DNA from 3 places in the Streptomyces sp. NPDC015532 genome. Region 3 is predicted to be linked to each of the others. Evidence: riboswitches for the same ligand, from Rfam matches in the RefSeq annotation. Region 3 holds a riboswitch; each other region holds the start of a gene.
The links. Region 3 has a riboswitch for cyclic di-AMP ahead of ACF07B_RS17565 (M23 family metallopeptidase). Riboswitches for the same ligand answer to the same signal wherever they lie in the genome.

Region 1 (10,318 bases), on a different contig from region 3:
CGGCCGGCCGTCCGTAGAGGTGCGCGATGTCGCGGGCCACGAGGAACAGACGGGCCTCGTGGGCGGCGTCGAGCTGTTCCAGCAGGGCCTTCACCGGTGCCCAGCCCGTGCCGGCCGCGATCAGCGTGAGGGGCCGGTCGGTGGGCGTCCGCAGGGTGAGGGCGCCGCCGGGCGGGCCCAGCCGCAGCACGTCGCCCACCCGGGTCCGCCGGACGAGGGCCGTGGAGAGCGTGCCGCCCTCGACGCGGCTGACGTGGAGGTCGACGGTGCGGTCGGCGCGCGGCGCGTTGGCGAGGGAGTAGGGGCGCCAGACCCGAGGCAGATGGGGCACGCAGACACTGACGTACTGACCGGGGGAGTAGGTGAGCCGTTGCCGAGGCCGCAGGGTGAGGACGGCGAGGTCGTCGCCGTGCCGGGTGAGGGAGACGACCTCGGCGTCCCACCAGAGCGGCTCGCCGTGATGCCGGGCCTCACCGGCGCCCTCCAGCATGCACTGGGCGATCACCCCGTACGCGGCGGTCCAGGCCTTCTCGGTCTCGGGGCTCCAGGCCGAGCCCGCGACGACCGCGAACGCGGCGATCAGACTCTCCCCCACGGCCGCGTAGTGCCCGGGCCGGGTCAGGTACTTGCGGTGGTCGCGGCCCAGACTCCGCAGATACCGGGGCAGGTCCGGATCCTCCAGCCTGTCCATCACGAAGGTGAGCGCCGCGAAGAGCCGGTCCCGCTGCCGTTCCATGTCCCGGGCGAGATCCGCCGGGAACAGCGCGCGGAGCTCCGGGTTGTGGCGGAAGAGGTGCGAGTAGAAGTACTTGACCGCGAACTCGGCCCGTCGTTCCACGACCGCGAAGCTGGATCTGAGTATTTCGGGGTCCACGGCAGGAAGTAGGAAGGTGCCGGGCGCCGAGGTCAAACAGCCGGCCATGTCCGGACGGTCCGGGGCGAACCGGGCGGCAGGGGCTCTCCGCGCCGCCGCGCGCGACGGGGGGCGTCCGGTCGCCGGGCGGCCGGGGGGCGCCGCCTCCTGCGGATACGGTCGAGGAGTGACCGAGTACGAAGCCTCCGCCAGCGCCGCCCCCGAACTCTTCACCTGGGAGTTCGCCACCGACCCCTACCCGGCCTACGCCTGGCTCAGGGAGAACGCGCCCGTGCACCGCACCCGGCTGCCCAGCGGGGTGGAGGCCTGGCTCGTCACGCGGTACGCCGACGCCAGACAGACGCTCGCCGACCAGCGGCTGTCCAAGAATCCCGCGCATCACGACGAGCCCGCGCACGCGAGGGGCCGGACCGGGATCCCCGGGGAGCGCAAGGCCGAGCTCATGACGCATCTGCTGAACATCGACCCGCCGGACCACACCCGGCTGCGGCGGCTCGTCAGCAAGGCGTTCACGCCGCGGCGCGTGGCCGAGTTCGCCCCGCGGGTGCAGGAGCTGACGGATCAGCTCATCGCCGGGTTCGCGGCCCGGGGTTCCGCGGACCTCATCCACGAGTTCGCCTTCCCGCTCCCCATCTACGCCATCTGCGACCTGCTCGGCGTCCCGCGCGAGGACCAGGACGACTTCCGGGACTGGGCGGGCATGATGATCCGGCACGGCGGCGGGCCGAGGGGCGGGGTCGCCCGGTCCGTGAAGAAGATGCGCGCGTATCTCGCCGAGCTCATCCACCGCAAGCGTGAGGCGCTGACCGCGGAGCCCGCACCGGGCGAGGACCTCATCTCCGGGCTCATCCGCGCCTCCGACCACGGCGAGCACCTCACCGAGAACGAGGCCGCCGCCATGGCCTTCATCCTGCTCTTCGCCGGGTTCGAGACCACGGTCAATCTCATCGGGAACGGGATGCACGCCCTGCTCACCCATCCCGGGCAGCGGGAGCGTCTCCAGGCCTCCCTCGCGGCCGGGGAGCACGGGCTGCTGGAGACGGGTGTCGAGGAACTCCTGCGCTACGACGGCCCCGTGGAACTGGCCACCTGGCGGTTCGCCACCGAGGACGTGCGGATCGGCGGGCAGGACATCGCGGCCGGCGACCCCGTGCTCGTGGTGCTCGCGGCCGCGGACCGTGACCCCGAACGTTTCGAACAGCCGGACACGCTCGATCTCGCACGACGTGACCTTCAGCACTTGGGCTACGGCCACGGCATCCACTACTGCCTGGGCGCGCCGCTCGCCCGGCTGGAGGGCCAGACCGCGCTCGGTACGCTCCTCGGCCGACTGCCGGACATCCAACTCGCCGGAGAATCGGCCGATTTGCGCTGGCGTGGAGGTCTCATTATGCGTGGATTGCGCACACTTCCGGTGGAGTTCACCCCGGTCAAATAGGCCTGGACCGGCCCATCGGTGACCCTTCGGCATCCTCGCCGAAGGGGTTCTTCCGCATACCGGAAGGAGTGCCCTTGCGGCTAGCGGAACATGATGCTCCATCAAATCTGTGATCTTCGCGTGATCTGTACTGCATCGACTTGTAACCAGCGTTCGAGTGCGACTACCTTCACCCATCAACGCGGCGCCTGCGCTTCTTGGTTCACAGGGGCCGCGGTATTCCCCGCTGTCACTCGAAAGGCCTTCGTATGCTCTCCGGGAACGGCCGTCACCGTCGCCCTCGTCAGGCCCCGGCACTCATCGTCGCCGCAGGGGTGACCGGATCGGCGATCGTCATCCCGCTGCTCGCGGCGGCGAGCGCGAGTGCGGCCGACGGAACCACCTGGGACCGGGTGGCACAGTGCGAGAGCGGTGGCGCGTGGAGCGCCGACCAGAGCAACGGGTACTACGGCGGCCTTCAGCTCGACCAGGAGAACTGGGAGGCGCACGGCGGCCTCGACTACGCCCCGAGGGCGGACCAGGCCAGCCGCTCGCAGCAGATAGCCGTCGCCGAGAAGGTGCTCGCCGCCAAGGGCCTCGCGGCCTGGCCGACCTGTGGGCCGCTCTCGGGTCTCAGCAAGGACTCGGCCGGCGTCAGCGTCGACACGGGCGTGGCCGGCGATTCCTCGAACGGCGAGGACGAGTCCGGTTCGTATGTTTCGTCCGGCCTGGCGACGGCGCCCAGTGCGTCACCTTCGGATGATTCGTCTGCTTCGTCCGGTTCTGATGACTCCTCGGACGCGGCCGGCAGTACCGCGGAGCCCAGCGCCTCGCAGAGCTCCGACGGCTCGGACACGGCGACCGGCAAGGGTGGCGAATCGGCCAAGCCGGGCCAGAAGGAGGCTTCTTCGAGCCCCTCCGACGCCCCGAGCACCGGCACCGGGCGGCACCGCGGCGGGGATGCCGCGGAGAGCGCGACCGGCCGCGCCGACAGCACCGCCGGGCGGCATGCCGCGAGCGCCGCCGAGGACACCGCGTACGTCGCGGACGTCATCGACAACCTCTGGAAGGTTTCCGACGAGCTGGGCCTCGACGGCGGCTGGGCCGACCTGCCCGCCGCGGACACGGCGCCGACCGACAGCGGTCCCGGCCTCGTCGTACCTGGTCGGAGCATTGCGGACACGGCCGAAACGGTGCAAAAGTAGCGGGAGTTCGCGTCATGGTTCGCTGTGGAATGTCCCATTTGGCGCAAGTGAGAGATGGGTCTCAGAAGCCCTGATCGTCTTTGAATTTCCGGCGATCGACTGCTTACGGTCGTGACCGCTCGCCACAGCGGGCTCCGACGGTCGCAACGCCGAATCCTGCCAGCGGCCGTACGGGAACAGTCGTCGCGTCATGCGCCGTAGGCAGGAGCGGGGGACCCAAGGTAAGTGCCGGGCCCGGGAGTTGAGAGACACCCGGGAACGGCTTGGGGTGAAGCCGCGTGCCGGACGTCCTGGAGACAGGACCGAAGGAACGCGGCCGGGCAACTCAACCGGCCCGAACCCGACAGCTCACCTCGCAGGCGTCGGTGAGGGGATCTCTCCATGCTGTTCTCCAGCAAGGGCAAGCACCGCCGCCCGAACAAGGCCACCCGCGTCGCCACGCTCGCCGGTGTCACCGGCGTCGCCATCGCCGCTCCGCTGATGGCGGCCGGCAACGCCTCCGCCGCCACCGCCTCCGAGTGGGACGCCGTCGCCCAGTGCGAGGCCGGCGGCAACTGGTCGATCAACACCGGCAACGGCTACTACGGCGGACTCCAGTTCTCGTCCTCCACCTGGGCCGCGTACGGCGGCACCGCCTACGCCTCCACCGCCGACCAGGCCTCGAAGTCGCAGCAGATCGCCATCGGCGAGAAGGTCCTCGCCGGACAGGGCAAGGGCGCCTGGCCGACCTGCGGCGTGGGCCTGTCGAGCGCCGCGTACGGCGGCGGCTCCGCCCCGGCGGCCCCCTCGGCCCCCTCCACGTCCAGCGGCTCGCAGAGCGCCCCCGCCACCCGGACGACGGAGCAGCCCGCCTCCCGTTCCGCGGAGCGCCCCGCCGCCCAGAAGACCGTCACCACCCCGACCGGCAAGAAGGTCAAGAAGGGTGACGGCGAGTACAAGGTCGTCAAGGGCGACACCCTCAGCTCGATCGCCGAGAAGAAGCACGTCAAGGGCGGCTGGCAGAAGCTGTTCAAGCTGAACAAGGACATCGTCGCCGACGCCGACTTCATCTACCCGGGCCAGCAGCTGCACCTGCGCTGAGTGCCGCGGCGCGCCGGTGCCGTGTGGTCGCCTTCGGCGGAGGGCGACCATCTCTCGGGCGGCGCGCGCTCGCTCCCGGGCCGGATTCCGGCTCGCGTACGAGACGCACGACAGTTCCCCTTCCGAACCGGGTCTTTTTGGGAAAGGCCCGGTGAGGGTCCCCGTCCCCACGGGCTCCCCGCTCCGGCGCGTGTTCCCCCGCACGCGCCGGAGCGGGGTTTTTCATTTCCTTTTTTGTTCCGTTCAGGAACAATGTGTACGCTCGGTTCCGCTCAAGGGGTGGTCGATCGGCTGGCCGATCCCCGTGGGCCGGTTAGGCTCATCCCGCAGGGCTGCCGAGTCCTGCGTACCCGCGTCACATCCCAATAAGGAGATGCTCGTGCCGTCCATCGACGTCGTCGTAGCCCGGGAAATCCTGGACTCCCGAGGCAACCCCACGGTCGAGGTCGAGGTCGGCCTCGACGACGGCAGCACGGGTCGTGCCGCCGTTCCGTCCGGCGCCTCCACCGGAGCCTTCGAGGCCATCGAGCTTCGCGACGGTGACCCCAACCGCTACCAGGGCAAGGGTGTCGAGAAGGCCGTCCTCGCCGTCATCGAGCAGATCGGCCCGGAGCTCGTCGGCTACGACGCCACCGAGCAGCGCCTGATCGACCAGGCGATGTTCGACCTGGACGCCACCGACAACAAGGGCTCGCTCGGCGCCAACGCCATCCTCGGCGTCTCGCTCGCCGTCGCGCACGCCGCTTCCGAGGCGTCCGACCTGCCGCTCTTCCGCTACCTGGGCGGCCCGAACGCGCACCTGCTGCCCGTTCCGATGATGAACATCCTGAACGGCGGCTCGCACGCCGACTCCAACGTGGACATCCAGGAGTTCATGATCGCCCCGATCGGCGCGGAGTCCTTCTCCGAGGCCCTGCGCTGGGGCGCCGAGGTCTACCACACCCTCAAGAAGGTGCTGAAGACCAAGGGTCTGTCCACCGGCCTCGGCGACGAGGGCGGCTTCGCCCCGAACCTGGAGTCCAACCGCGCCGCCCTCGACCTCATCCTCGAGGCCATCAAGGAGGCCGGTTACACCCCCGGCGAGCAGATCGCCCTCGCCCTCGACGTCGCCGCCTCCGAGTTCTACAAGGACGGCGTCTACACCTTCGAGGGCAAGGAGCGCTCCGCCGCCGAGATGACCGAGTACTACGCCGAGCTCGTCGCGGCGTACCCGCTCGTCTCCATCGAGGACCCGCTGTACGAGGACGACTGGGCCGGCTGGAAGGTCATCACCGACCAGCTGGGCGACAAGGTCCAGATCGTCGGCGACGACCTCTTCGTCACCAACCCGGAGCGCCTGGCCCGCGGCATCGAGGAGGGCTCCGCCAACGCCCTGCTCGTCAAGGTCAACCAGATCGGCTCGCTGACCGAGACCCTGGACGCCGTCGAGCTGGCCCAGCGCAACGGCTTCAAGTGCATGATGTCCCACCGCTCCGGCGAGACCGAGGACGTCACCATCGCCGACCTCGCGGTCGCCGTGAACTGCGGTCAGATCAAGACCGGCGCCCCGGCCCGCTCGGACCGTGTCGCCAAGTACAACCAGCTCCTGCGCATCGAGGAGATCCTCGACGACGCCGCGGTGTACGCCGGCCGCAGCGCCTTCCCGCGCTTCAAGGGCTGAGCCCCCGCACGGCTCAGGCAGCGTCCTCCGTACGTCCCCGTACCCGGTCCCGTACCGTGTGCGGGGACGTACGCACGTGACGGGCCTCTACGACGGGCCGGTACTGGGGAGGCGGGAATCATGGCCGTGAAGGACCGGGACCGGTTCTCCACCTCGACCAGGCTGAAGCTGCTCGGCGAGCAGACGGCGGCCAGGGTCTACCGCTCCCAGACCAAGCGGCAGGCGCGCCGCTCCCGGCTGACCGGCCGGGCCGCGCTGCTGGCCATGGTCCTGTGCTCCCTCATCGTCGCCCTCGCGTACCCGATGCGGCAGTACGTCTCGCAGCGCGCCCAGATCGGCGACGTGGAGCGGCAGCGGGAGCAGGCCCGCCAGCGGGTCGAGCAGCTGCGCGACCTCAAGGCGCGCTGGCAGGACGACGCGTTCGCCGAGCAGCAGATCCGGCAGCGGCTGCACTATGTGATGCCGGGAGAGACCGGGTACGTCGTGATCGACCCGGACGCCGCGAAGCAGTCCCGTGCCGAACGGGGCACCGCAGACCGCCCCTGGTACACCAATGTCTGGGACGGCGTGGACAAGTCCGACGCCGCCGACCACTGACGCCCCATGAACTGACCAGAAAGACACGTGACTCACGGCATGGAAACGCCACCGCCCACCACCCCGCGCACCGAGCCCACCGACGCCGACGTCGAGGCCTTCAAGCAGCAGCTCGGACGGCCCCCGCGCGGGCTGCGCGCGATCGTGCACCGCTGCCCCTGCGGCCAGCCGGACGTGGTGGAGACGGCGCCCCGCCTCCCCGACGGGACGCCGTTCCCGACCACGTACTACCTGACGTGCCCGCGGGCCGCGTCCGCGATCGGGACGCTGGAGGCCAACGGGGTCATGAAGGAGATGACCGAACGGCTGGCCACCGACCCCGAACTGGCCGCGGCCTACCGCGCCGCCCACGAGGACTACATCGCGCGCCGTGACGCCATCGAGGTCCTTGAGGGCTTCCCGAGCGCGGGCGGCATGCCGGACCGGGTGAAGTGCCTGCACGTCCTGGTGGCGCACTCGCTGGCCGCCGGGCCGGGCGTCAACCCGCTCGGCGACGAGGCCATCGCGATGCTGCCGGAGTGGTGGCGCAAGGGCGCGTGTGTCACCCAGGCCGGACCGCCGGCCGGCGAGGGGCCGAAGGCGGAGGGCTCCGCCGAGTCCACCGGTTCCACGGAGGCCGCCGGTTCCGCCGAGTCCACCGGTTCCACGGAGGCCGCAGGTTCCGCCGAGGACGGCCGGTGACCCGCGTCGCCGCCGTCGACTGCGGTACGAACTCCATCCGGCTCCTGGTGGCCGACGCCGACCCGCGGACGGGCGAACTCACCGACCTGGACCGGCGGATGACCGTCGTCCGGCTGGGCCAGGGCGTCGACCGCACCGGCCGGCTCGCCCCCGAGGCGCTGGAGCGGACCTTCGCCGCCTGCCGCGCGTACGCGGAGGCCATCAAGGAGCACGGCGCCGAGCGGCTGCGCTTCGTCGCCACCTCGGCCTCCCGGGACGCCGAGAACCGGGACGAGTTCGTGCGCGGCGTGCTGGACATCCTCGGCGTCGAGCCGGAGGTCGTCACCGGGGACCAGGAGGCCGAGTTCTCCTTCACCGGCGCGACCAAGGAGCTGGCCGGGCGCGACGACCTCGCCACGCCCTACCTGGTCGTGGACATCGGCGGCGGCTCGACCGAGTTCGTCGTCGGCGCCGAGGGGGTGCGCGCGGCCCGCTCCGTGGACATCGGCTGCGTGCGGATGACGGAACGTCACCTCGTCCGCGACGGTGTTGTCACCGACCCGCCCACGGCCGAACAGGTCGCGGCCATGCGCGCCGACATCGAGGCAGCCCTCGACCTCGCCGAGGAGACGGTCCCGCTGCGCGAGGCGCGCACCCTGGTGGGGCTGGCCGGCTCGGTCACCACGATCGCGGCGATCGCGCTGGACCTCGTCGCGTACGACTCCGAGCGGATCCACCACTCCCGCGTCTCCCGCGCACGCGTCCGCGAGATCACCGAGTGGCTGCTGCGCTCCACCCACGCCGAGCGCGCAGCCGTTCCCTCGATGCACCCGGGCCGGGTGGACGTGATCGGGGCCGGCGCCCTCGTCCTGCTCTCGATCATGGAGCGGTCCGGGGCGGAGGAGGTCGTCGTCAGCGAGCACGACATCCTCGACGGCATCGCCTTCAAGGTCGCCGAGGACGCCGAAGCCGGCGACAGGGCGACCGACGCACGGTGACGCGTCGAGAACGGGCGTGAGACGGCCCCGGCGTCCCTTTTCCGAGGGGGCCGGGGCCGTCGCGGCTCCAGCGGCCGCGCGGGGCTCCTGGAGGCCCTGTCCGGCAGTGCCGTGGGGGTCGTCCGGCGGCGCCGCGGAGGTCGTCCGGCGGTGCCGCGCGGGCGTGGCACTGGTCTCCTTTACTACTGCTCGGTAGCCTCGGCTGAGCGGCTCGGATAGCGTATGAGCGTGCCCGAGGGGGTTCTGGAACCCCTCCGGCGAGGCCCCGTCGAGAAACTTCGTGAAGTTCTTCACAAGGAAAAGGCCCCTGCCGGGCGACGAAGGGGCCACTTGGGCCCTTTCGCGGGGCCACGGCGGTCCGGCAGCATGCTCGGTGAAGCGTTGCGGCAGCGTTTCAGGGCCGTGAAACACAGGTGCGGTCCGCTGGGCCGAACAGGTTGGGCCGCAGCTCACGCGGTGTTGACAACGGTACGAACCGCACGGTGGTCCACCCCTGCCGCCATGGCCTCGATCACGAGGGCGGCGGAGTGTAGCAGAGCCCCTGCCCAAGCTTGTGAAGGGGCGCACGAGCGACCCCCCGGAAGCAGGTGGATACTCGATGGCATGAGCACCACGGAGCGTCCCAGGATCCTCGTAGTAGGCGGTGGGTACGTAGGCCTGTACGCAGCTCGGCGCATCCTCAAGCAGATGCGCTACGGAGAGGCGACCGTCACGGTCGTCGACCCCCGGTCGTACATGACCTACCAGCCCTTCCTCCCCGAAGCAGCCGCCGGCAGCATCTCGCCGCGGCACGTCGTCGTCCCGCTGCGGCGTGTACTTCCCAAGGCGGAGGTCCTCACCGGCCGGGTCACCACCATCGACCAGGACCGCAAGGTTGCCACGGTCGCCCCCCTCGTGGGCGAGGCGTACGAGCTGCCTTTCGACTACCTCGTCATCGCGATGGGCGCGGTCTCCCGCACCTTCCCGATCCCCGGCCTCGCCGAGCAGGGCATCGGCATGAAGGGCATCGAGGAGGCCATCGGCCTGCGCAACCACGTCCTCGAGCAGCTCGACAAGGCCGACTCCACCACGGACGAGGACGTCCGCCGCAAGGCGCTGACCTTCGTCTTCGTGGGTGGCGGCTTCGCCGGCGCCGAGACCATCGGTGAAGTCGAGGACATGGCCCGCGACGCGGCCAAGTACTACAGCAGCGTGTCCCGCGAGGACATGCGCTTCATCCTCGTCGACGCCGCGGACAAGATCCTTCCCGAGGTCGGCCCCAAGCTCGGCCAGTACGGCAAGGAGCACCTGGAGAGCCGCGGTGTGGAGATCTACCTCTCCACCTCGATGGACTCCTGCGTCGACGGCCACGTGGTGCTGAAGAACGGCCTCGAGGTCGACTCCAACACGATCGTCTGGACGGCCGGCGTCAAGCCGAACCCCGTTCTCTCCCGCTTCGGTCTGCCGCTCGGCCCGCGTGGCCACGTGGACACCCAGACCACCCTCCAGGTGCAGGGCACGGACTACATCTGGGCCGCGGGCGACAACGCCCAGGTCCCGGACGTCGCCGCCCGCAAGGCCGGTGTCGAGAACGCCTGGTGCCCGCCGAACGCCCAGCACGCGCTGCGTCAGGCCAAGATCCTCGGCGACAACGTGATCTCCGGTATGCGGGGCTTCCCGCAGAAGGAGTACGCGCACGCCAACAAGGGCGCCGTGGCCGGTCTCGGTCTGCACAAGGGCGTCGCGATGATCGTCATGGGCAAGATGAAGATCAAGCTCAAGGGCCGTCTCGCCTGGTACATGCACCGTGGCTACCACGGTCTCGCCATGCCGACCTGGAACCGCAAG
Region 2 (10,318 bases), on a different contig from region 3:
CCTGGACGGGCCCAGGACGACGCCACCCGCGCATACGCGTACCACCCCCGGCAACGTTCCTCGTCGGTCGACGCCTCGTATCCTGCCGTCCGGGCGGGCACCGCGGCCCTGCCCCGGTCCGGAACAGATGGCGTGGACAACGTTTCCGGGAGTCGGCAGCGAGGGTCCGGGAAGATCCGGCCGGAACCGCCCGGGAGCGAAGACGATCCGGGCATCCTGGTGACAGTGCGTCAAATAGGCCGATTCCGTGCGCAGTCGGCTTCCTCAGCCCTCGGTGGCGGGGTTCCGCGGGGGTCGCACCGCCGAGGACCGCGCCAGCAGGACGCGCCCGCTGAGACCGGCCAGCAGGAGCCCGGCCACCATGGGCACGAGGCAGAGGGCAGGACCCGAGGACCAGTCGACGGTGGCGGCGCGGCAGGCCAGCACGACGCTCACGGCGACCGCGGTCCCGGGCAGGGCGATCAGCGCCGGGCCCGTACGGCCGAGGTCGTCCTCGGCGAGAGCGCCGAGGACGCCGACACCGAGGGCCAGCGCCCAGACCCCGAGCGCCTGCGCGTCGGGGCGGTCGACGCTCCACGGCACGAAGCCGGCCCAGAAGCCGGGCCGGACGAGCAGGCCCGTGCCGATACCGAGCCACGCCGAACCGAGCACGGCCAGCGCCGGTTTCGACCAGCCGGGCAGCGGCGCACCGCGCGGGCCGGGCGGCCGGGCGGGGGCGAGGTACTGCCAGGCCAGCGCGATCAGGGCGCACACGCACAGGGCGCCGAGCACGAAGAGCCAGCCGAGGCTGAACAGCACCGGGACGATGGAGCCGCCCCGGGCGATGTACAGCTGCCCCGCGTTGAGCAGGCTCACGCCGAACAGCCCGACCAGGACGACGGCCAGCGGGTGGACGAGTGAGCGGACCTCGTGCCAGGCGCGGGCCCGGCTCACCGCGAAGAGTCCGGGCGCGGTGCCGAGCATGGCCGCGCCGATCAGTCCTGGAGTGATCGACTCGGGGGAGCGCCACGCACCGAAGACGTGTCCGGTGAGGGCCACGGCCGCCAGCAGACCGCCGACCAGGACGCTGACCACGGCGACCGCGGTGGCCAGCATCGCCACTCCGGCGGTCAGCGGCCTTCCGCCCGCCGCGAGGGGCCTCGGCTGCCCGGAGACGTCGTCGGTCCGGGTCGGGTCGGATGCGTTCGGCATGGGGATTCCGTTTCCGGACGTAGGGCGCCACGGAGTGGACGCGTCGGGGGCGAGGAGGGTTACGAGACCGGTGCGGAGAGACGGGTGACCGAACCGGGGGCGGGCGCGGCCCTCTTGAGGACCTCACGTGCGTACATGACGCGCACGCTCACCGTCAGGGTCGCCGTGAACGCCATCGCGCCGCAGCCGATCGCCGCCCCGGCGGCCAGTGCGGTGAGCCCGTCGAGCCCCAGCGACCGTTCGAAGAGCGGAGCGGCCCCGGCCGACAGCACCGGCGCCAGACACAGGGCCACCCAGTGCAGGCGCCATTCCTCGCGCGCCCAGAGGCGGCCCTCCCGCCCGGCGCGCCTCGCGCGCAGGGCCATCACCGCGTACGTGACGGCGTACGGCAGGAGATAGGCGAGCAGGAGCCGCCTCCCCTGCGCCCCGTGGTCGAGCAGGGCGCGCGCGATCCAGGTCAGCGCGGCCGCTCCGGCCAGGTGCGCGAGGGCCAGGACGGGCAGCGGGGCCCACGACCCGGACACCCCCGCGACGTTCGCGCGCCGGTCGAGGGAACGCGAGGCGATCAGGGCGCCGATCGCGACGACGGAGCCCAGGTGCATGGTGGCCAGCTGGTTGATCCCGGCCATGGACAGTCCCGGCAGGATCAGCGGCAGGCCACCCCACTCGAACCGGAGCAGCGGGGCGGTCAGCAGGAAGCCGTAGCACAGCAGCATCCAGCGCTGGTGCAGGTCGGGGAACCCGCCGACGGCGGCTAGCACTCCGAACGTCACGCTCATCACGGTGCCCACCAGGATGGTCGCGAGCACGATCCAGAAGGCGCCGCCGCTGAAGGCGTCCTCGGGGGCCGTGCGCACCAGGTACAGCCCGGCGCCCGCCATCGAGGCGTACACGGTGACCGCGAAGACCACTCCGAGCCCCCGGTGCAGCCGCGTGCGCCGTCGTACGGCGGTGAGCACCTGGGCGGGGCCCAGCAGCATCAGCACCCCACCGAGGACCGAGTGCACGATCATCGGCACGAGGCTGTGGCGGTACGGCCCGATCCGGGTGGCCAGCGCGTCGGCCACGTAGCGGGGCGAGACCACGTGGGCCAGGATCCACTCACCCAACGCCGGGGCGCCGGGGCGCGCGTAGGGCCACAGCTCGGTCATCGCGATCGGCGCGTAGCCCACGCAGACGGCGGACACGGCGATGACGGCGAGGCGGCGCCAGGTGGTGCCCGTCGGACGACGCACGACGACTCCCTGCTCGTGGCCGCGACCCGGCCATCGATAGTCTCGTTTGGACTATCGAGACGGTAGGGCCGTCCGCCGCCGCGGTCAACGGTCTGTCGTGTCCTCGTCCCGGCGCTGCACCCATTGCCAGAAGTCGATCATCATTCGCTCGTACCGGATTCCGAACTCCAGCGCGTCCCGCTGCCCGCGCGTCAGCAATTCCCCGACGGTCTCGGCGAGTTCCTCGTACTCGCCGAGCGTCCGGCGGTGCTCACCGAGCTGTACGGGGCCGAGCACGGTGGGCTCGCCACCGAACCACAGCTTGAGGATGCCGCGCTCACGAGCCTCCACCGGGACGAACGCGGGGTCGTCGAGCCAGCTCCGCAGGGCCGTCCTGCCCTGGTCCGTCAGGGTCAGCACCCTGCGGTTGCGGCCGCTCTCCTGCCGTACCTGGGACAGCATCCCCGCGTCGAGGAGACGGTCGCACTGCGCGTACACCTGCGCGTGCGGCACCGACCAGAAGGGCGCGACCGTCCGCGCCGCCTCCCCTTTCACGTCGTACGCGCTGGCCTCGCCCAGCTTGTCGATGATGCCGAGGACGAGATAGGAGGCGGTGGTCAACCGAGCGTCAGCCATGGGGGGACCGTATCGCCACACGATCACCGGGCGGCAGGCACCGCCGGGCACGCGCACCACGCGGCCGGCTCCACCCGACGCGAAGAAGATCCGGATGCCCGGCACAATGCGGGGTATACGGGCGATCACACAACCGACCGCACTTCAGGCCCACGCGCCGGCCGCACTAGGAGCCCCTGTGACCACCTACGTCATCACCGTTCCCGGGACGTTCGTCCACGGCCTGTCCGACACCTCCCGTGCCGACGTGGAGCGCAGGCTTCGCCCCCAGGACCCGCAGAACACGGACCTGGGCGAGAGCGAGGAACTGAGCCTGCTGTCCGTCGACGAGGACAACCGGTTCTCCGTCCGGCTGGAGGTCGAGGCGGCGGACCGGAGAGCTGCCGAGGCCGAAGCCGTGCGGCTCGTCTCCGGCGCACTCCTGTCCAGCGGCCTGTCCCCCGACGACGCCCCCCTGGGACCTGCCGCCGTCACGGGCATCGACAGCGAATTCTGACGGCGTGCCGTCGGGCCCCGTCCTCGCGGACGGGGGCACTGCACGAGCGGCCGGTATGCCCCGGACGGCGGTACGCCCCCGTCCGGACCGGAGCTCAGACCGGACGTACGACGCTGTGGATGGCCGCCTGCCCGGCGTACGCGACCGACTCCTCGGCGATCCGCGCTCCGGGACTCGGAGCGTGGACCATCATGCCGTCACCCACGTAGAGACCGACGTGACTCACGTTGGCGTGGAAGAAGACCAGGTCACCCGGCTGCATGGCGCCGAGGGCGACCGCCGGGCCGACCTGTGCCTGGTCCTGCGTCGCGCGGGGGAGCATGACCCCGGCACTCTTCCAGGACGCCTGCGTGAGCCCGGAGGGGTCGTACGAACCGGGTCCGGACGCTCCCCACACGCACGGTCTGCCGATCTGGGCACGGGCGAAGGCGACCGCCTCGGCGGCCCTGCTGTCGGGTCCGACGACCGGCGGGGCGGCGGGCGCGACAAGACTGTCGATACTGAACCCGGGGTTCGTGTCGACGGCCGCTGGAGCGGCGGGCCACGTCTGTCGCTCGCCGGCCGGCCGCAGCGCCTGACGCCAGGCGTCGTCGGCCGACGGAGGCGCCGGCGGGCCGGCCGGAGGAGCGGGGGCCGGCTGATACGCGACGGGACCCGGCGCCGGCTCGTACGCCGGAGGCTGCGGCACCGGCTCACTCACCGGAGGCATCGGAGCCGGCTGGTACCCGCTGGGCCGCGCCGGCGTCTCGTACGCGAGGGGCAGGAGCACCGACGTGTACTCGGAGGGCGGGGGCGGCGGCTCGTACCCGAGGGGCAGGAGCACCGACCGGTACTCACCGGTCGGCGGCGCCGCCTCGTACGCCCGGGGCATGGACCCCGTATCGAAGACCGCGGGCATGGGCTCCGGCCGGGGTGCCGCGGGCTGGGGCGTCGGCTCGTACGGGGCGGGCTGGGGCGCCGCCTGGAACACGGGTGCCTGAGCGGCCGCCGGGAACGAGCCGGTCTGACCGACCAAAGGGAAGGATCCCGTCTGACCCACCGAGGGGAAGGATCCGGTCTGACCGACCGACGGGAAGGACCCCGCCTGGCCGACCGACGGGAACGAACCCGTCTGACCCACCGACGGGAAGGATCCGGTCTGGCCGACCGACGGGAACGAACCCGTCTGACCCACCGACGGGAAGGATCCGGTCTGGCCCACCGACGGGAAGGATCCGGTCTGGCCCACCGACGGGAACGAACCCGTCTGACCCACCGACGGGTAGGACGGGAGCTGGGGTTCCTCCACCGGCCGGTACTCGATCGCCGGAACCTGCGCGACGGGCATGCTCTGCCGTGCCGCGTGCCGCGCCATCAGCTCCTGCGCGGCGGCGAGCTTGCGCCGGGCCGTCTGCTTCTTGACGTGCAGCGAGGGCTTCGGTGAGGCGGCTTCCGGAACGGACCCCGCGGGAAGCGCCGCACGGCCCGCCGTGTCGGCTCCGGGCGCCGGGGCGCTACCGGCCGCCGGACCCGCGGTCAACTCCAGGACGGGGCGCGCGGCCGGCTCCGAAGCCGGACCGGCGGTCAGCTCCCGCATCGGGGCCGCGGTCAACTCGGCGACGGGCCGCACGATCTGCTCCAGCTGATACACCGTCGGAAGCTCCGCCGAGGGCCCCCTGGCACCCTTCGCGCCCTCCCTCGGACGGGCACTCTCGCCGCCGCGCGCCTGCTGCCTGTCGGCCGGAAGGATGGCGGGAGCCGAGGGTCCGAACCGGGAGCGTGCCCCGTCGTACAACTGCCGCATCAGATCTTCCTGGGCGGGATCGGAAACCTCGCCCCCCTGCCCGGCACCGCGTCGGCCCGGCCTGCGGGTGGAGTTCGCCAGGGCGCGGGTCCCGTTGAAGTTGCCGCTGGCGAGCTCCGCCTGGTCGTAGAGGGACGAGAGCCGTCGGGCGACTTCTTCGCCGCTGGGCGGGGTGCGTTCCGGCGCCATGGAGTAGTACTCCTTCCGTCGTCCGCCTACCGGGTTAGCTGTCGGGTTCGGGCGGACGATTCCGGAAGGTATGCCCTACGACCCCTGCCCCGAAAGGCAGTTGGCCGATTCACCCCAGGTTCGGTGGGTCCCCGGCTCCAGCCGCCACGGGGACGGGCAGGACTCGGCGGAGGCCGCACCGCCCGGCGAACTTCGCCGGAGGGAGTCGGGCGGCCCGGTCGCCAACTTAGCCATGTTGTGCACCGGATGTGAAGATCCACGTCCCAGATGTCCGATACATTTTCGTGACCTTCATCGCATCGCCTCGCAGCGCGACGGTGAGGACACGGGCCGTGCTCGAAAAGGCCGCTGAGCAAGGATGTTGGGCGACCTGGACCCGATGACCGTCCCGGCCCCGCCCCGGAATCCCGTTCGGCCGGCCCGCCCCGCTCCACTCCGATTCCCTTCCGACCACAGGGGAGTGACCCGTCCAGGTCCGCCGGTCAGCCGCCCAAGCGTCCCGGATGTGTCGAAAGCGTGCACAGAACTGGCGTTCCCTGGCATGTCGTTCGACATCGACGGCACCGTTTGGTCACACCTTGACCAGTTCTGGCCGAGCTGACCGGATCACCGCTGCGGCCACGCGCCGGCCGTACCGTCGAGCACGTCAGACCACGAGAGCGAGTCGAGGATCCCCACGTGCACGATGCGCCGATCTATGCCCAACTGATCTCCGAACGAGGCGACATACCGAGGCTCGTGCGAAGCGAGGCCCGTCGGCTGCAACGCGACTTCGAGTGGATCCTCAGCTGGGATCCGTCGACGGGCGCCCCGCTTCCCGCGTCCACCGCGCGGCCGGCGTCCGGCGGCCGCCGCTCCTTCTCCCCCACCCCGGATCCCGACGACCGGCTCGACACCCCGGCCCCCTGACGGCCGGCCGCTAGAGAACGTCGGGTTCGCCGCCCGGTCGTTCGGCGGGGAGCGGGTCGAGCCCGCCACCGATCCGGGTCACCAGAGCGGCGACCGTCGCACCCGTGGCCCTGTGCCAGGTCCGCGCGCGCCGGAGCATCGCGTGGTCACCGCCCTCGACCCGCACGGCGCTCGCGGAGGCACCCGCCTCCGCGGCCCGGCGGACGAGGGCGAACGACCCCGCGGGGTCGGTGACCCGGTCCCGGTCACCGTGCAGCACGATCACGCGCTTGTCCCGGAGGTGGGCCACCGGCTCACCCTCGGGGCACCAGGGCGCCAGCGCCACCACGGCCCGGACCTGAGGCGCGGCCGCGGCCCGCAGGGCGGCGCGCCCGCCCATCGAATGGCCCACGAGCACGACCGGCACCTCCCCCACCAGATCGGTGAGTTCGTCCAGAGCCCGCAGTACGTCGGCGAGGGGGTCGGCGTCCACGCCGTTCCACCCCCGGTAGCGGTAGCGCACCTGCCCGACGAAAGCGTTCTCGTCCGGCAGGGCTCTCGTCACGGAGCGCACGAACGGCCGCATCCGGGCGCGTGCCGCGTTCCACGGCCGCAGCGGGTCCTTGCTGTCGGCGGTCCCCCCGTGAAGGATCAGTACGGCGGCACGCACGGGACCCGCGTCCGGACGGGCGACGCGACACGGCCGCAGCGCCACGGAGGCGTCGGTCTCCCCGGACCGGGACACGTCATCGGCGGACATCCGCGCAGAACCTCGCATGACACCTCTCCACCTCGTGGCGCTCCCGCACGCCTCGCACCGAACCGTGAGGAGGAATCGTCTCACCGGCCACCGGCCACCGGCACTCGCCGCAAGCCACCGGACACCGCGCACCGCGCACCGCGCACCGCGCACCGGCTATTCGTAGCCGACGAAGCCAGGTATCAGCCCGTGTTCTCGGGCCGGACGCGGTACCCGTCGCGCCACTCCTGGTAAAGACGCCAGAGGCGTGCCGCCTGCCGGCAGCGTCCCGACTCCCGTTGGCACGTGCGGCAACTGCCGACGTGACTGACGTAGGCGGTCTCGGGGGCGTCCCGCCCCGGCTCCGGATTCGGCATGGCCCTCGGCACCTGTCGGCGCGACGCGCACCGGCGCGACGTCGCTTCTGATGCCGTGCTTCCGCTCCAAGGGCCTCGGCGGATGCACCTGCCGAGGATCGCCGTGCCCGGCCCGCGCCCTCGGTGGCCGGCGCGCGGCTTCCGGCTCCCGCCGACGGCCCTGATCGGTCTCAGTCGAGCAGGTCGGCGCCGTACTCCTCCGCCGCGGGGAAAGGCCTGCCGACCCGAGGTCTGCGGACCGTCAGCCGGGCCACCTCGAAGTCCATCTCGGAGGCCTCGGGAGGCGGCGGAGGGTGGTAACGCCCGGCGCACACGGACAGGTTGACAATGAGAGAGGCGTGCCAGGATCTGCCCACTCCGCGCCGGTCGTCGAAGACCCGGATCCCGTTGACCCACCACACGACCCGCTGGGCGCCGAACTCGACCATGAGGTCGACCCAGGCGCCGGGCTGAATGGCTTGGTTCCGGTAATAGCGGTGGGTGTTGCGTACGTGGTTGGACAGTTCCAGCAGGTCCGGGTTGTCGGGGTGGTACTCGAAGACGTCGATCTCCTGACCGCCGTCCCGCCACGTCCAGACGGCCGGCCAGGCCCCGGTCACCGTCGGCAGCTTGACCCGCGTCTCCAGCACGTCCCCCGTACGGACCATGAACCCGTCCGCGCTGCCCTCGGTGGTGAGCAGGCCGGTGTCCCAGTCACCGTCCGGGCGCCGAGTGGCCCGGAAACGGCCCGCCCGGCAGTAGGCGGGGTCGGTGACCAGATGGTCGAGTTTCCCGTCGTCCGGATTGACCGGACCACCGTCGGGATACGCCCAGGAACGGCCCGCGACCCATTGACGAGGCGAGGCGAAATCCGCCGTGAAGACGACATCGGACACGCGGCACTCCTCGATGACGGCGTTGCGCGTACTTCCAGGTTCTCCCCAAGCACCGGACATCCACGCGCCGTTCACGACAACCCGCCACAAAACAACCCATCGGGGTGAACCAGTCGTACTCCGGCGCACCGTGCCCTCGGATGACCGCGCCTCGCACCACGCTCGCCCCGCACGCGCCGCGCACGCCGCCCCGGTTCGGCCGGCTGCCTGGTCGGGCACCGCGTCCCGCGGGCCCGACCAGGCTCCGCCCGGCTACAGGTAGGGGCGGGTGATCAACTCGATGGCATGGCCGGCCGGGTCCTTGAAGTACACGCCTCGGCCGCCGTGTTCGGTGTTCGTCTCGCCCGAGCGCCGCATCTGGGGATCGGCCCAGTGCTCGATGCCGTCGTCACAGAGCCGCCGGTAGGCCCGGTCGAACAGCTCGTCGTCGATCAGGAACGCGTAGTGCTGCATCTGGATGTCCACCGGCGGCTCGGCGAACTGCAACAGCACGCCGTCCGTCAGCTGGATGTTGATGAAAGGACCCCAGGACGGCGCTTCCGGCAGTTCCAGCAGCTCCCGGAAGAAGCGTGCCGACTCGTGGCGGTCCTTGGCGGCGATGATGGTGTGATTGAACGTGACTGTCATTGACTGACCTCAGTAGTGCTCGGCACGGAAAAAGGACTCGCGGTGCACGAACACGGGGAGGTCCACGTGCCGGACTGAGACGGTGCCTTCGGCGCACCCAGGGGGCGATCAGCCCTCCACCGGATCGCCCATCCGTGTGTGGCTCGACGCCGGTCCGGTGTTCACGTGGGTGACGCTACTTGATCCGGTCGACCACGACAACGCCCCCCGGCGCGGCAGACTGAACGCCATGAATGCACCGGACCCCAAGGCCGACCTTCACCGCTATCTGCAGTCGGCTCGCGACGCCCTGATCTGGAAGCTCGACGGTCTCTCGGAGTACGACGTCCGCCGCCCGTTCACCCCCACCGGGACCAACCTGCTCGGCCTGGTGAAACACGTGGCCACGATCGAACTGGGTTACCTCGGCGACACCTGCGGACGGCCGTCCGGTGAACCGCTCCCCTGGCTGGAGCACGCCCACGAGACGAACGGGGACATGTGGGCCACCGCGGACGAGACACGCGAGTCCGTCGTGGGGCTCTACCGCCGGGCTTGGGCGCACGCGGACGCGACGATCGACGCGCTGCCGCTGGAGACGGCCGGCACGGTGCCGTGGTGGCCCGCCGGGAAGAACGAGGTGACCTTGCATCACGCGGTCGTCCGCGTGCTCGCCGACACCCAGCGGCACGCCGGGCACGCCGACATCATCCGCGAACTCATGGACGGCGCCGCCGGGATGAGCGAGGACAACGACAGCCTGATGCCGGGTGACGCGGCATGGTGGGAGGACTACCGGGCGCGGCTGGAGCAGGCGGCCCGGGACGCAGGCAAGAACGGCTGAGGCCGGGGCCGGCTCCACCGGTCGCCGAGGCCGTCACGCCTCCGGCCAGGCCCCGCGCCCCGCCAGGTCGAGGACGAGCGCGGCGATGTTCCACGCGTCGTCCTCGCCCCGGTGGTGCCGTCCCTCCAGGGGCAGTTCGGCCAGGCGGAGGGCCTGCGCCATCCCCGGCCGTTTCCGCAGCCCGTGCGCGTCGGTGAAGACCGCCTTGGCGTTGGTGTGCCGGCGGCCGAAGGGGTACGGAGCCGCCGTGGCGGCGCACTGGCGGGTGAACTGATGACGGTCGTAGTCACCCCAACTCGCCCACGGCCGCTCCCCCGTACGATGCCGGGCGGCCAACTCGCGGCAGGCCTCGGTGAATTCGAGTCCCTGCTCGACCTCGTCCGGCGTCAGCCCGGTGAGCTCGGTGCAGAAGGCGCTGACCGTCGACCGCGCGGGCCTCACCACAAGGCGGTGCTTCGCCAACCGAACGCCGTTGTCCAG
Region 3 (10,318 bases):
ACGCCGAGCAGATGCTCGACGTGCTGAGCGCGCACCCCGCGTTCGAGAACACCCGGCCCGACGGCGGTTTCACGCCCCGTCCCGGGTTCCGGCCGCTGACCCGTTTCGAGGGCCAGGGACTGGACAAGGGTCATGTGGTGAACGACCTCCTCTTCCGGCGCGTACAGCATCGAGACCTGCACACCCCGGGCGACTGACCCGCACACACCGGCAGGCGTCCACCGGGAGACCCCGGGGACGCCGGTTACCGTCGCGGGCCACGCCCTCCCTCGTTAGGGTCAATGCCGTGGCCATCCATCCGCCGTACCCGAACCAGCCCGGCGCCCCCGCCGGACCTGCGCTGCGACATCCGCACTGGTGGCAGCGGGGCTGGGTGCGGTACGGAGCGCTGATCACGCTGCTCGCGATGTCGGGTCTGGTGATCCTCGCCCTCGTCCGCGAACAGACCGGGACCGAGGGCTTCCTGGTCGGCCTCGGACTGGCCGTGTTCCCCGTGCCGCTGCTCATAGCCGCCTTCCGGTGGCTGGACCGGGTCGAACCGGGCCCCTGGCGGAACCTGTTCTTCTCCTTCGCCTGGGGCGCCTGCGCGGCCGCGCTCATCGCGATCGTCGCCAACAGCTTCGCGACCCGCTGGATCGCCATGACGACCGCGGATCCCTCCGGCGCCGACACGCTCGGCGCGACCGTCATAGCGCCCGTCGTCGAGGAGTCGGCGAAGGCGGCGGCCGTCCTGCTCGTGTTCCTCTTCCGCAGACGGGACTTCACGGGGATCGTCGACGGTGTCGTCATCGCCGGGGTCACCGCCACCGGCTTCGCCTTCACCGAGAACATCCTCTATCTCGGCACCGCGTTCGGCACCGACCAGCTCAGCGGGGAGAGCGGGATCGCCTCGGTCACCGCGGCGACGTTCTTCGTCCGGGTGGTGATGTCGCCCTTCGCGCACCCGCTGTTCACCGTGCTGACCGGCATCGGCTTCGGCGTCGCGGCACTGTCCGCCGAACGCCAGCACGCGCGCCGGGTGCTGCTGCCCCTCACCGGACTGCTGCTCGCGATGGGCATGCACGCGATCTGGAACGGCTCGGCCGGCTTCGGCCGGTTCGGCTTCTTCGGTGTGTACGCGGCGTTCATGGTGCCCGCGTTCGGGCTGCTGACCTGGCTCGTCGTCTGGACCCGGCAGCGCGAGCTGCGGACCGTGCGCGCCGAACTGCCCGTGTACACCGCCGCCGGCTGGCTGGGCGCGGCCGAGCCGTGGGTCCTCGGCTCGATGCGGGCGCGGCAGCTCGCGCGCGAGTACGCGGGCCACCACTTCGGGAAGGGCGCGGCACGCTCGGTGGCGGAGTACGAGGCGTACGCGACCTCGCTGGCGTTCCTGCGCCACCGGGGGCGGCGGGGCCGCGCGGGCGCCGACTTCGTCGTACGGGAGCGCGAGTTGCTCGACGAGCTGTGGCGCCGCCGGGAGATCGCCCGGCCGGCCCTCGCCTACGCGGCCCGCGCCACGGCACCGCTGCCCGCGCCGCCGCCCTGGCCGGCCCCCGGGTACGGCCGCATGGTCCCGCCGGCCCGGCCCTACGGCCCGCCGGCACAGGCGTCCGCACCGGCCCCGTACCCCGCGTACAACCCGTACCGCTCCTAGGCCGTGTCCGGCAGCCCCCGCCGTTGGGATCATGCGGCGCCACGCGGGACCGGTGGTGTCCACCGGTCCCGCGTACCGGTGCTCCGGCCGTTACGCCGACGCCTGCGTCAAGCGCGTCAGTTCCTCGTCCGTCAGCACCAGTTCCGCGACCCCCAGCAGGGCCGGGAGCTGCTCCACGGTGCGGGCGGAGGCGATGGGCGCGGCGACCGTCGGCTGTGCGGCCAGCCAGGCGAGCGCGACGGTCGGGACCGCGACGCCGTGGGCCGCGGCGATCTCGTCGAGGGCGGCGAGGACCCGCGGCCCGCGTTCCGTGCCGAGGTGCTTGGCGGCGCCCGCGGCCCGGGCCGAGTCGACCGTCGTTCCGGGGCGGTACTTGCCGGTGAGGAAACCGGAGGCGAGCGCGAAGTACGGGACGGCGGCCAGACCGGCCCGGGAGGCGACCTCCTGGAGGGGCCCCTCGTAGGTGTCGCGCGAGACCAGGTTGTAGTGCGGCTGAAGCGCGACGTAGCGCGCGAGGCCCTCGCGGTCGGAGAACTCCAGGGACTCCTGAAGCCGCTCCGGGGAGATGTTGGAGGCGGCGATGTGCCGCACCTTGCCCGCCTTCACCAGCTCGTCGAGGGCGCCGATGATCTCGTCGACCGGCACCTCCGGCTTGTCGAAGTGCGTGTAGTAGAGGTCGATGTGGTCGGTGCCCAGGCGGCGCAGCGACGCGTCGGCAGCCGCCTTGATGTTGGCGCCGGACAGACCCGGGTACGCGGGGTGCTGGCTGACCTTGGTGGCGACCACGATGTCCTCGCGGTTGCCGCGGGTCCTCAGCCACTTGCCGATGATGGTCTCCGACTCGCCGCCCTCGTTGCCCTCGATCCAGGCGGAGTAGGAGTCGGCCGTGTCGAGGAAGTTGCCGCCGGCGGCGGCGTAGGCGTCGAGCACGGCGAAGGACCGGGTCTCGTCGGCCGTCCAGCCGAAGACGTTGCCCCCGAGGGAGAGCGGGAAGACCTCGAGGTCGGACGCACCGAGCTTGCGAAGAGAAGTCATGTAAGGGGTCAACGCCGTTCCCGGATGGATGTATTCCGCAATCACCTGGGCGGGCCTGCGTGTCCCGGGCCGCCGCGTGCCGGGCGTCCGTGCCCCGGACGACCAACAGCCCTGACGTCGGGGGGGTTGACGTCAGGGCTGCCGGAGATCGGAAATCAGGGGTTGAGGCCCTTGCTCTGGAGCCACGCCATCGGGTCGATGCCGGTGGCGGCGCCGCCGGGGTGCACTTCGAGGTGCAGGTGCGCCCCGGTGACATTGCCCGTCGCGCCCACCCGCCCGATGACATCACCCGTGGCGACCTTCTGGCCCACGCTGACGCTGATGGACGACTGGTGGCAGAACCACAGCTCCGTACCGTCGTCGAGGGTGAGGATCGTGCGGTAGCCGTACGATCCGGCCCAGCCGGCCTCGGTGATGGTGCCGCTGTGGACCGCCTTGATGAGCGTGCCGGTGGGCGCCGCGAAGTCGAGTCCGGTGTGGTAGCCGGAGGACCACAGGGCACCGGCCTCGCCGAAGGTCGAGGTCAGCGTGTACGAGGACGTCGGCAGCGAGTAGCTCTTGGCGAGCTCGGCGAGGCGCTCCTGCTCGGCCTTCGCCTTGGCCGCTTCCTCCGCCTTCTCCTTCACCGCGTCGGCCTTGGCCTCGGCTTCGTCCTGCTGCTTGGCGGCGAGCGCGACGGCCTTCTTCGCGGCGGCCGTCTGGGCGGCCTGCTGCGTGGCGGTGTCGGCCTGGTTCTGCTGCGACTGGGCCTGCTGCATGATGCGGTCGCGCAGCGCCTCACCGGCGGTGGCGCCCTGGGCCGCGTCGGCGGTGGTCAGACCGGCGCTGGTGAGCGGGGTCGTGGAGCCCTTGGGAGTGCTGGACCCGCCGTCCGATATCAGCGCCCTCGCCGAATCGGTGACCGACGACAGGTCGGGCAGCGAGATCGAGACGGGCGGCTTGCCCGGAGCGGCGCTGGCGATACCACCCGCTCCGACGGCGGCTATGACGCCGACGCCGAGAACCGTGGAGCTGCGGGCGAGACCTCCGCCGCGCTGCTTGCCCGTGCGGTGCCGGCCGCGGACGGGAGCGACGGAATCCGCGGTGGGATTCCACTCCTCCCAGGGTCCCTCGTCCTTGCCGTAGCCGAAGGTGTGTGTTTCGTTCGGCGTGAACGAGGTTGGCTGAGCGGGCCGGTTGGACGCCACGTGGGCGCACTCCTTTCCTTCCTTGCCGCCTACCGGGTTAGCTGACGGGTTCGGAGCAGGAAGGTCTCCTACGCGCGTACGGCCACCGTGCTTCCACGGCGGAATACGCTCGATTCACCCCACGAGTTGGTTCCCCGGTTCCCTTGCGGGATTCGGCGCGTGCGCACGGAGCCACCTCTTGTGACGGCTGTAACGACCGCGCTGCGTTATCGAACGTTAATAGACCCAGGCACCGAATTCCAAGCTGTTCCGACTGATCATTAACGGCTCTTGGCCAGGACTTTGGGGTCATGAACGATGAAAAACGGGCGAGTTGACCTCATGGTGTCGACACGGGTTTCTCTGATGGCCAGTCAGATGCTAGGCGGAGGGACACCGTACGCTCACCGTTCGTGACCGAGCCCGGAAAAGCCGTCGCCCGGGGGGGGCGGAAGACCTCCCGGGCGACGCGCGACTTCGCTCGGCGGGCACCCGTCACGGGCGCCGGACGGCGAGCAGCGCCAGGTCGTCCGTCAGCGCGCCGCCCGTGTGCCGGAGGGCCGCCTCGTAGAGGGCGGCCAGCAGTGCGTCGGGACCCGGAAAGACCCGTCCGGCCAGCCAGCCGGCCGGATCGAAGAACTCCCCCCGCGCGTCACGGGCCTCGGACAGTCCGTCGGTGTGCAGCAGCAGCGTCGCCCCGCGGGGGAATCCCTCCCGCACCGTCGGCGCGGGCAGGCCGCCCAGTTCACTCATCCCGAGGGGCAGCGCGAAGGATTCGGCGGAGAGCGTGAGGAGCGTGCCGTCGGGACGCAGCAGCAGGGGCGGCGGATGGCCGCGGTTGACGACGCGTACGGCGTCCTCGCCGTGCGGGATCTCGGCGAGGACGGCGGTCGTGAACCCCTCGGCCGCGTCGACGCTGTCGCGGCGGGTGCCCGCGCGCGTCAGCGCCCGCTCCAGGCGCTCCGCGACGCCCTCCAGGGTCGCCTCCCGCTCGGCCGCCTCCCGGAACGCCCCGACCACCGTCGCGACGGTGGCCACCGCGGTCATCCCCTTCCCCCGTACGTCCCCGACGACCAGCCGTACGCCGTGCGGGGAGTCCTGCACGGCGTACAGGTCCCCGCCGATGAAGGCGTCCTCCTGCGCCGCCTCGTACCGGGCCGCGACCTCCAGTCCGGCGATCCGCTCCTCGGGCTCGGGCAGCACGGCCCGCTGCGCGAACTCGGCGATCTCCCGGACGGAGGCGAGCCGCTCGTCGCCGCGCCGGACGACGGTGTTGATGAGGACGGCGAGGACCGAGGCCATCGCGACGGTGACCACCTCGGTGACGGCGTCGACCTGAAGGACGATGCCGAGGACGGAGTGGGTCGCGAGCACCGCGGCGACGGCGAGGACGCCGGCGAGAACGGTTCCGCGCAGCGAGTAGAGGGGTGCGGCGACCAGGGGCGCGGCCGCGAACAGGGGGGTCGCGGTGAATTCCGAGGGGGTGAGGTAGTCGTAGACGACCCCGGCGGCGACGAACAGCACGGGCAGGGTCCGGACGAAGGCGCGTGCGCGCGCGATCCCGCGCGGGGCCGCTCCCGTCGCCGGACCGGGGGGCGGGACGCTCCCGGGCTCGCGGGACAGCCGGCCGGCCCGGTCACGAGGCTGTCCGGTCCGCCGCTCACCTCCTGGCTGCCCCACCTGTCCAGAAGACCCGGTGCGGGGGCGGCGGGCGACCTGTGTGACCCGACCGGGGGAGGACACCGCCCGCCGGAGCGGACCGGGACCGGCACGGAGAACCACGCGAACCGGGACCGGCTCCGGGGAACCGCGGCCCGAAGAACGCGAAAGCGGCCAAAGGAAGGTGAAAGGAGCCGGAGGAAGCCGGAAGAAGCCGGGAAAAGGACTCGGCGCGGTCGGCGGAACCGGTCGGGACAAACACCAAGGGCCGGAACTCGTGAATCCGAGTTCCGGCCCTTGGCCTTCAGTAGCGGGGACAGGATTTGAACCTGCGACCTCTGGGTTATGAGCCCAGCGAGCTACCGAGCTGCTCCACCCCGCGTCGTTGAAACCAGTGTACGCCATCCGCGGGACCCGAAGCACACCCGTTCAAGCCCGCCCCTCCAGCGGCGCGGGCACCCGGCCTCTCCCCTGCCGCTGCCCGGCTTCTCCCCTGCTTCTACCTCGCCGTCAGATGCCGGTTGGGGGCCTCGGCGCGGTCCGCGTACTCGGGAAGGACGGCGACCTCGGCGCCCGCGGCGGCGAGGAGCCCGTTGCCGTCGGCGTCCCTGACGAACGTGTCGGGCTCGCGCCAGGCGGTGACGACCCGCCGCACACCGGCGTCCAGGATGAGCCGGGCGCACGGCGCGGGCCGGGAGGCGCGGTGGGCGCACGGTTCGAGGCTGCTGTAGACGGTGGCGGCGGCCAGCCGGGGATCGGCCGGGCCGATCTTGGCGAGGGCGGCCTCCTCGGCGTGCACGACGGGATCGCCGCCCTCGCGGGAGTGGCCCCGGGCCAGCTCGGTCCCGTCGGCCGCGACCACGACGGCGCCCACGCTGAACGCGGTCTTCGAGGGCGGGCACAGCTCCGCCAGCTCACAGGCGAGCTCCAACCACCGCCGGTCCGCGGCGGAGGCGCGCGAGCCGGTGCCGGGCGCGGTGGGGACGTAGCGGATGAGGACGACGTCGCCGACGGGCCGCGTCTCCACCAGCCGCATCCGGCCCTGGGGGTACCGCCCGGTCCCGAACAGCCGCGGCGCGTCCGGCTGCCCGACGAAGAGGGGGGCGACGGCGAGCTGCAGTTCGTCGGCGAGCTCCTCGCGCACGAGCTGGGTGTGGACCTTGCCGCCCCCTTCGACCATGAGGCGGCGCACCCCCCGTACGTCGTGAAGGTGTTCCAGGAGCACACGCCAGTCGAGTGCGGGGCCGGTCGGGACGACGTCCACGCCGACGATGCCCTTCAGCAGGGCGGACGCCCGCGGCGCGCCCTCGTCCGTCGTGTAGACCACCTTCTCGCCGCCCGTGTGCCAGAACTGGGCCCCCGGGTCGAGCTCGCCGGAACCGGTGACGGTGACCTTCAGGGGGTATGCGGGGCGGCCGCCGGCGACACGGGCCGCGCGCCGTTCGGCGGAGTTGACCAGAAGCCGCGGATTGTCCGTGCGCAGGGTGCCGGCGCCCACCAGGATCGCGTCGCTGGACGCCCGCACCTCGTCGACCCGGTCGAAGTCGGCCGGGCCCGAGAGCAGCAGCCGCTCGGGGCCGGTGTCGTCCAGGAAGCCGTCGAGAGAGACGGCGGCGGACAGCAGGACGTAGGGACGGGGCATCGGGACGCTTCCTCCGGTCGCACGCGCGCGGCGATTCGAGCGCAGTGGTTCAAGTTTTAAACAATACCTAGACTGGTCTCATGACGACCCGCTGGCTCACCGCCGCCGAACAGCGCGCCTGGCGCTCGTACCTCTCCGCGAGCTCCCTCCTGGAGGACGCCATCGACCGCCGGCTCCAGGCGGAGGCGGGGATGCCCCACCTTTACTACTCCATCCTGGCCAAGTTGTCCGAGGCTCCGGAGCGGAGGCTGCGGATGACCGACCTCGCCGAGGCCCAGAAGATCACCCGCAGCCGTCTGACGTACGCCGTGACCCGGCTGGAGAAGGACGGCACCGTACGCCGGGAGGGCTGCCCCACCGACCGGCGCGGGCACATGGCCGTCCTCACCGACGAGGGCATGGCCCTCCTGGAGCGGGTCGCGCCGGGGCACGTCGAGACGGTGCGGACGGCGATCTTCGACCATCTGACCCCCGAGCAGGTGCGGCAGCTGGACGAGATCTGCGGAACCATCACCCGGGCGATCCAGGGCGGGGATTCCGGGGCGCCCGGGGAAGATCTGCCCTGGCGGCGGCGTTCCTGCTCCTCGTGAGGCGCTCGAGGGGGGCGTGAACCCCATTGCTTGAAGTTTGAAGCAGATGTAGTGTCTCGTTCCGTGGCTGTGCTTCAAATCTGAAGCACACAGCCCCGTACGAACCCGCCGGACGGAGAGACTCCATGCGCGACCACCCCACCGCCACCGTGCGCACCCGCGTCCGCGTACCCCTGCGCTTCGGCGACGGCTACTCCGTCGACGCCCAGCTCGTGACCTTCCACGGCCTCGACGACGGCAAGGAGCACCTGGCCGTCGTCCTCGGCGAACCCGGCCCGAACCCGCTGGTGCGACTGCACTCCGAGTGCCTGACCGGCGATGTGTTCGGCTCGGCCCGCTGCGACTGCGGACCCCAGCTGCGCGAGGCGGTGGAACAGATCGCGGACCGCGGCGGCGTCCTGCTGTACCTGCGCCAGGAGGGCCGCGGCATCGGCCTCTACAACAAGCTCGACGCGTACGCCCTCCAGGACCAGGGCCTGGACACCTACGCGGCCAACGCGGCCCTCGGTCTGCCCGAGGACGACCGCGACTACACCGCGGCCGCCCAGATGCTCCGGGCCCTCGGCATCGACTCCCTGGACCTGCTCTCCAACAACCCGGACAAGGCCGAACAGCTCCGCGAGCTCGGCATCACGGTCTCCCGCCGTGTCCCGACGGGCGTCTTCACCACCGCCCACAACGTCCGCTACCTCCGCGCCAAGGTCCTCCAGACCCAGCACACGCTGCCGCTGCAGGAACTCACGGAGCGCACGGAACTCACGGGACTCACGGGACTCACGGCCGGCTGACAGCCCGCGGAACGAAACAAGCCCCCGGCTCAGATCGCTCTGAACCGGGGGCTCTTCCGTAGACCCTGTGGGACTCGAACCCACAACCAATGGATTAAAAGTTCAGGTTCAGACATGCCGCCGGGTGATGCCCGGTGACGTTTCTTGCTTCCCATGCAGGTCAGCGGCTTAGGGCTCCGCCGCTTGATACCGCCCCGTGTCGGCCCTCTTCAGCCCGTCCGTGACCACTCGTGTGACCACGTGACCACCGCGCCGCCGACACGACGTCGGCCCCGCCTCGGCGACTGCAACGCCGGGCGGGGCCTTGATCCGAACCCCTTCTGATCAAGGAGCCCAGACCTATGCCAGACCGTATCCCGGACGGTGCCGTGCGCGAGTTGCTCGCGGTTGTCCTCGACGCCATCACCTTGCCCTATGACACCCCTGACTACGACCGGCGGATCCTGGACCGCGCCGCCCATGCCCGCACGGTTGCCACGGCCGCGCTCGCCGAGGACCCGGCGGACATCGGTTGGAACGCCGACTACCTTCGCGCCAGGCTCGCCGAGGAGGCGACGACGGAACAGAGGAAGCGCGAGGGCGTGATCTGCGTGGCGTCTCGGAACGGGGACGTGAGCCGTGGTTGAGCTGTCTCGCGAGCTGCGCCAGGTGTTGGTGCGCCACCTCGTCGACGCGGGCAAGAATTCGACGGAGATAGCAGCTGAGCTGGGGGTATCCCGTCATACCGCGCGCAGGGACATGGAAGCCGTGTCGACCACGACAGACGCCCCGGCGGTTCCCGATGAGGCGTTGGGTAAGCGGCCGGTGAGCGCCGCCATGATCGAGATGACCGACGCCATGGGCGCGCATCTCGCGGTGTTCGAGAAGGCCGGCCAGAGCCCGCAAGAGGCCGTGGAATTCGCCCTGGCGACGATCGCTCTGGCGTACCGGGGAGCGTGGAAGTTCCAGCTCTATCCGCCAGGTATGGCGCCGCGGGTTCGGGTGGTCCAGTTGTGGCCCTACGCGGCGGGCGACAACAGGAAGACGATCGAGAAGGCGTAGGAAGTAACAGGACGGCCCCCGATGCCGGCGTCTCGGGGGTCGTCCCATGCGGGGCGCGACTGGATGGAACGGCCAGCGCTACCCCGCCCTGCTCTTGGTGCTCCTCAACACCGCGAGCAGGGGATATGGAGAGCACCCGTTGGCATGGCTGTACTCGACCAGCGGGACGCCCGTCGGCCGGTCGTGCACATGCTTCGCTGCTCGCTCGCCCGGCTGAATCGAGAAGTCGCACCGGCAGCAGATGAGGACCCCGGCAGTCATCGCGCCCGCCTCTTCTTCGGCCGGATGCACGGGACCTTGCAGGCGTAGACCTCGATGTCGAGCGCGTGCCCTTCGGAGAGCTGAGCGAACGCGCGCCCTACGCTCACGGCCCCGTCCTGGAGTGACGTGCCGCAGTAGACGCACGCCCATCCCTGATGCTGCGCGTACGTCAGCGTGTCGGCCGGCGGGATCGTCGGACGCGGGCTCATGACTCGCCCCTCGTGACCAGGGCGGCCCACATGCGGAGCTGTCCCGTGCCGTCGCTGCTCCCCCAGGCGTCCGCAGTGAGCAGGACGTCAAGCAGGTCTCGGAGCGCGTCGTCAGCCTGTGGCGCGGCCACGTAGACGCGGACGTACCCGCCGCGGCGACTCACGGTGGCCACGTCGCCGGTCGCCTGCTCGATGGCCGAGCACAGCGTTTCGACGGTTAGAGGTGAAGGCATGGCGGGGTCTTCCGTCTCATGACTCGCCCCTCGTCACGAGCGTCGCCCGCGAGCACAACTC

Region 1: it holds a riboswitch for cyclic di-AMP, as region 3 does, so the genes downstream of both, ACF07B_RS14875 (transglycosylase family protein) here and ACF07B_RS17565 (M23 family metallopeptidase) in region 3, are expected to answer to the same signal.
Region 2: it holds a riboswitch for cyclic di-AMP, as region 3 does, so the genes downstream of both, ACF07B_RS23960 (NlpC/P60 family protein) here and ACF07B_RS17565 (M23 family metallopeptidase) in region 3, are expected to answer to the same signal.

Annotation. Positions count from the first base shown of each region.
Region 1 covers NZ_JBIBSY010000004.1:87,577-97,894, reverse strand. Annotated here, with positions in the region: gene ACF07B_RS14890 (globin domain-containing protein) at 1-838, opposite strand, end outside; gene ACF07B_RS14885 (cytochrome P450) at 1,041-2,312, shown strand; gene ACF07B_RS14880 (transglycosylase family protein) at 2,627-3,496, shown strand; cyclic di-AMP (ydaO/yuaA leader) riboswitch at 3,680-3,873, shown strand; gene ACF07B_RS14875 (transglycosylase family protein) at 3,878-4,576, shown strand; gene eno (phosphopyruvate hydratase) at 4,950-6,236, shown strand; gene ACF07B_RS14865 (septum formation initiator family protein) at 6,357-6,833, shown strand; gene ACF07B_RS14860 (DUF501 domain-containing protein) at 6,873-7,514, shown strand; gene ACF07B_RS14855 (exopolyphosphatase) at 7,511-8,491, shown strand; gene ACF07B_RS14850 (NAD(P)/FAD-dependent oxidoreductase) at 9,095-10,318, shown strand, end outside.
Region 2 covers NZ_JBIBSY010000008.1:89,795-100,112, reverse strand. Annotated here, with positions in the region: gene ACF07B_RS23985 (hypothetical protein) at 1-34, opposite strand, end outside; gene ACF07B_RS23980 (hypothetical protein) at 265-1,191, opposite strand; gene ACF07B_RS23975 (DUF2306 domain-containing protein) at 1,251-2,426, opposite strand; gene ACF07B_RS23970 (PadR family transcriptional regulator) at 2,511-3,041, opposite strand; gene ACF07B_RS23965 (hypothetical protein) at 3,220-3,537, shown strand; gene ACF07B_RS23960 (NlpC/P60 family protein) at 3,632-5,509, opposite strand; cyclic di-AMP (ydaO/yuaA leader) riboswitch at 5,517-5,688, opposite strand; gene ACF07B_RS23955 (hypothetical protein) at 6,188-6,418, shown strand; gene ACF07B_RS23950 (alpha/beta hydrolase) at 6,429-7,157, opposite strand; gene ACF07B_RS23945 (beta-glucanase) at 7,684-8,388, opposite strand; gene ACF07B_RS23940 (VOC family protein) at 8,641-9,015, opposite strand; gene ACF07B_RS23935 (DinB family protein) at 9,245-9,838, shown strand; gene ACF07B_RS23930 (exonuclease domain-containing protein) at 9,872-10,318, opposite strand, start outside.
Region 3 covers NZ_JBIBSY010000005.1:20,569-30,886, forward strand. Annotated here, with positions in the region: gene trmB (tRNA (guanosine(46)-N7)-methyltransferase TrmB) at 1-197, shown strand, start outside; gene ACF07B_RS17555 (PrsW family intramembrane metalloprotease) at 287-1,633, shown strand; gene ACF07B_RS17560 (aldo/keto reductase) at 1,724-2,668, opposite strand; gene ACF07B_RS17565 (M23 family metallopeptidase) at 2,824-3,855, opposite strand; cyclic di-AMP (ydaO/yuaA leader) riboswitch at 3,867-4,023, opposite strand; gene ACF07B_RS17570 (PP2C family protein-serine/threonine phosphatase) at 4,330-5,514, opposite strand; tRNA gene ACF07B_RS17575 (tRNA-Met) at 5,802-5,875, opposite strand; gene ACF07B_RS17580 (dihydrofolate reductase family protein) at 5,993-7,135, opposite strand; gene ACF07B_RS17585 (MarR family winged helix-turn-helix transcriptional regulator) at 7,216-7,725, shown strand; gene ribA (GTP cyclohydrolase II) at 7,851-8,513, shown strand; gene ACF07B_RS17595 (hypothetical protein) at 8,855-9,139, shown strand; gene ACF07B_RS17600 (hypothetical protein) at 9,132-9,554, shown strand; gene ACF07B_RS17605 (hypothetical protein) at 9,812-10,024, opposite strand; gene ACF07B_RS17610 (hypothetical protein) at 10,021-10,257, opposite strand.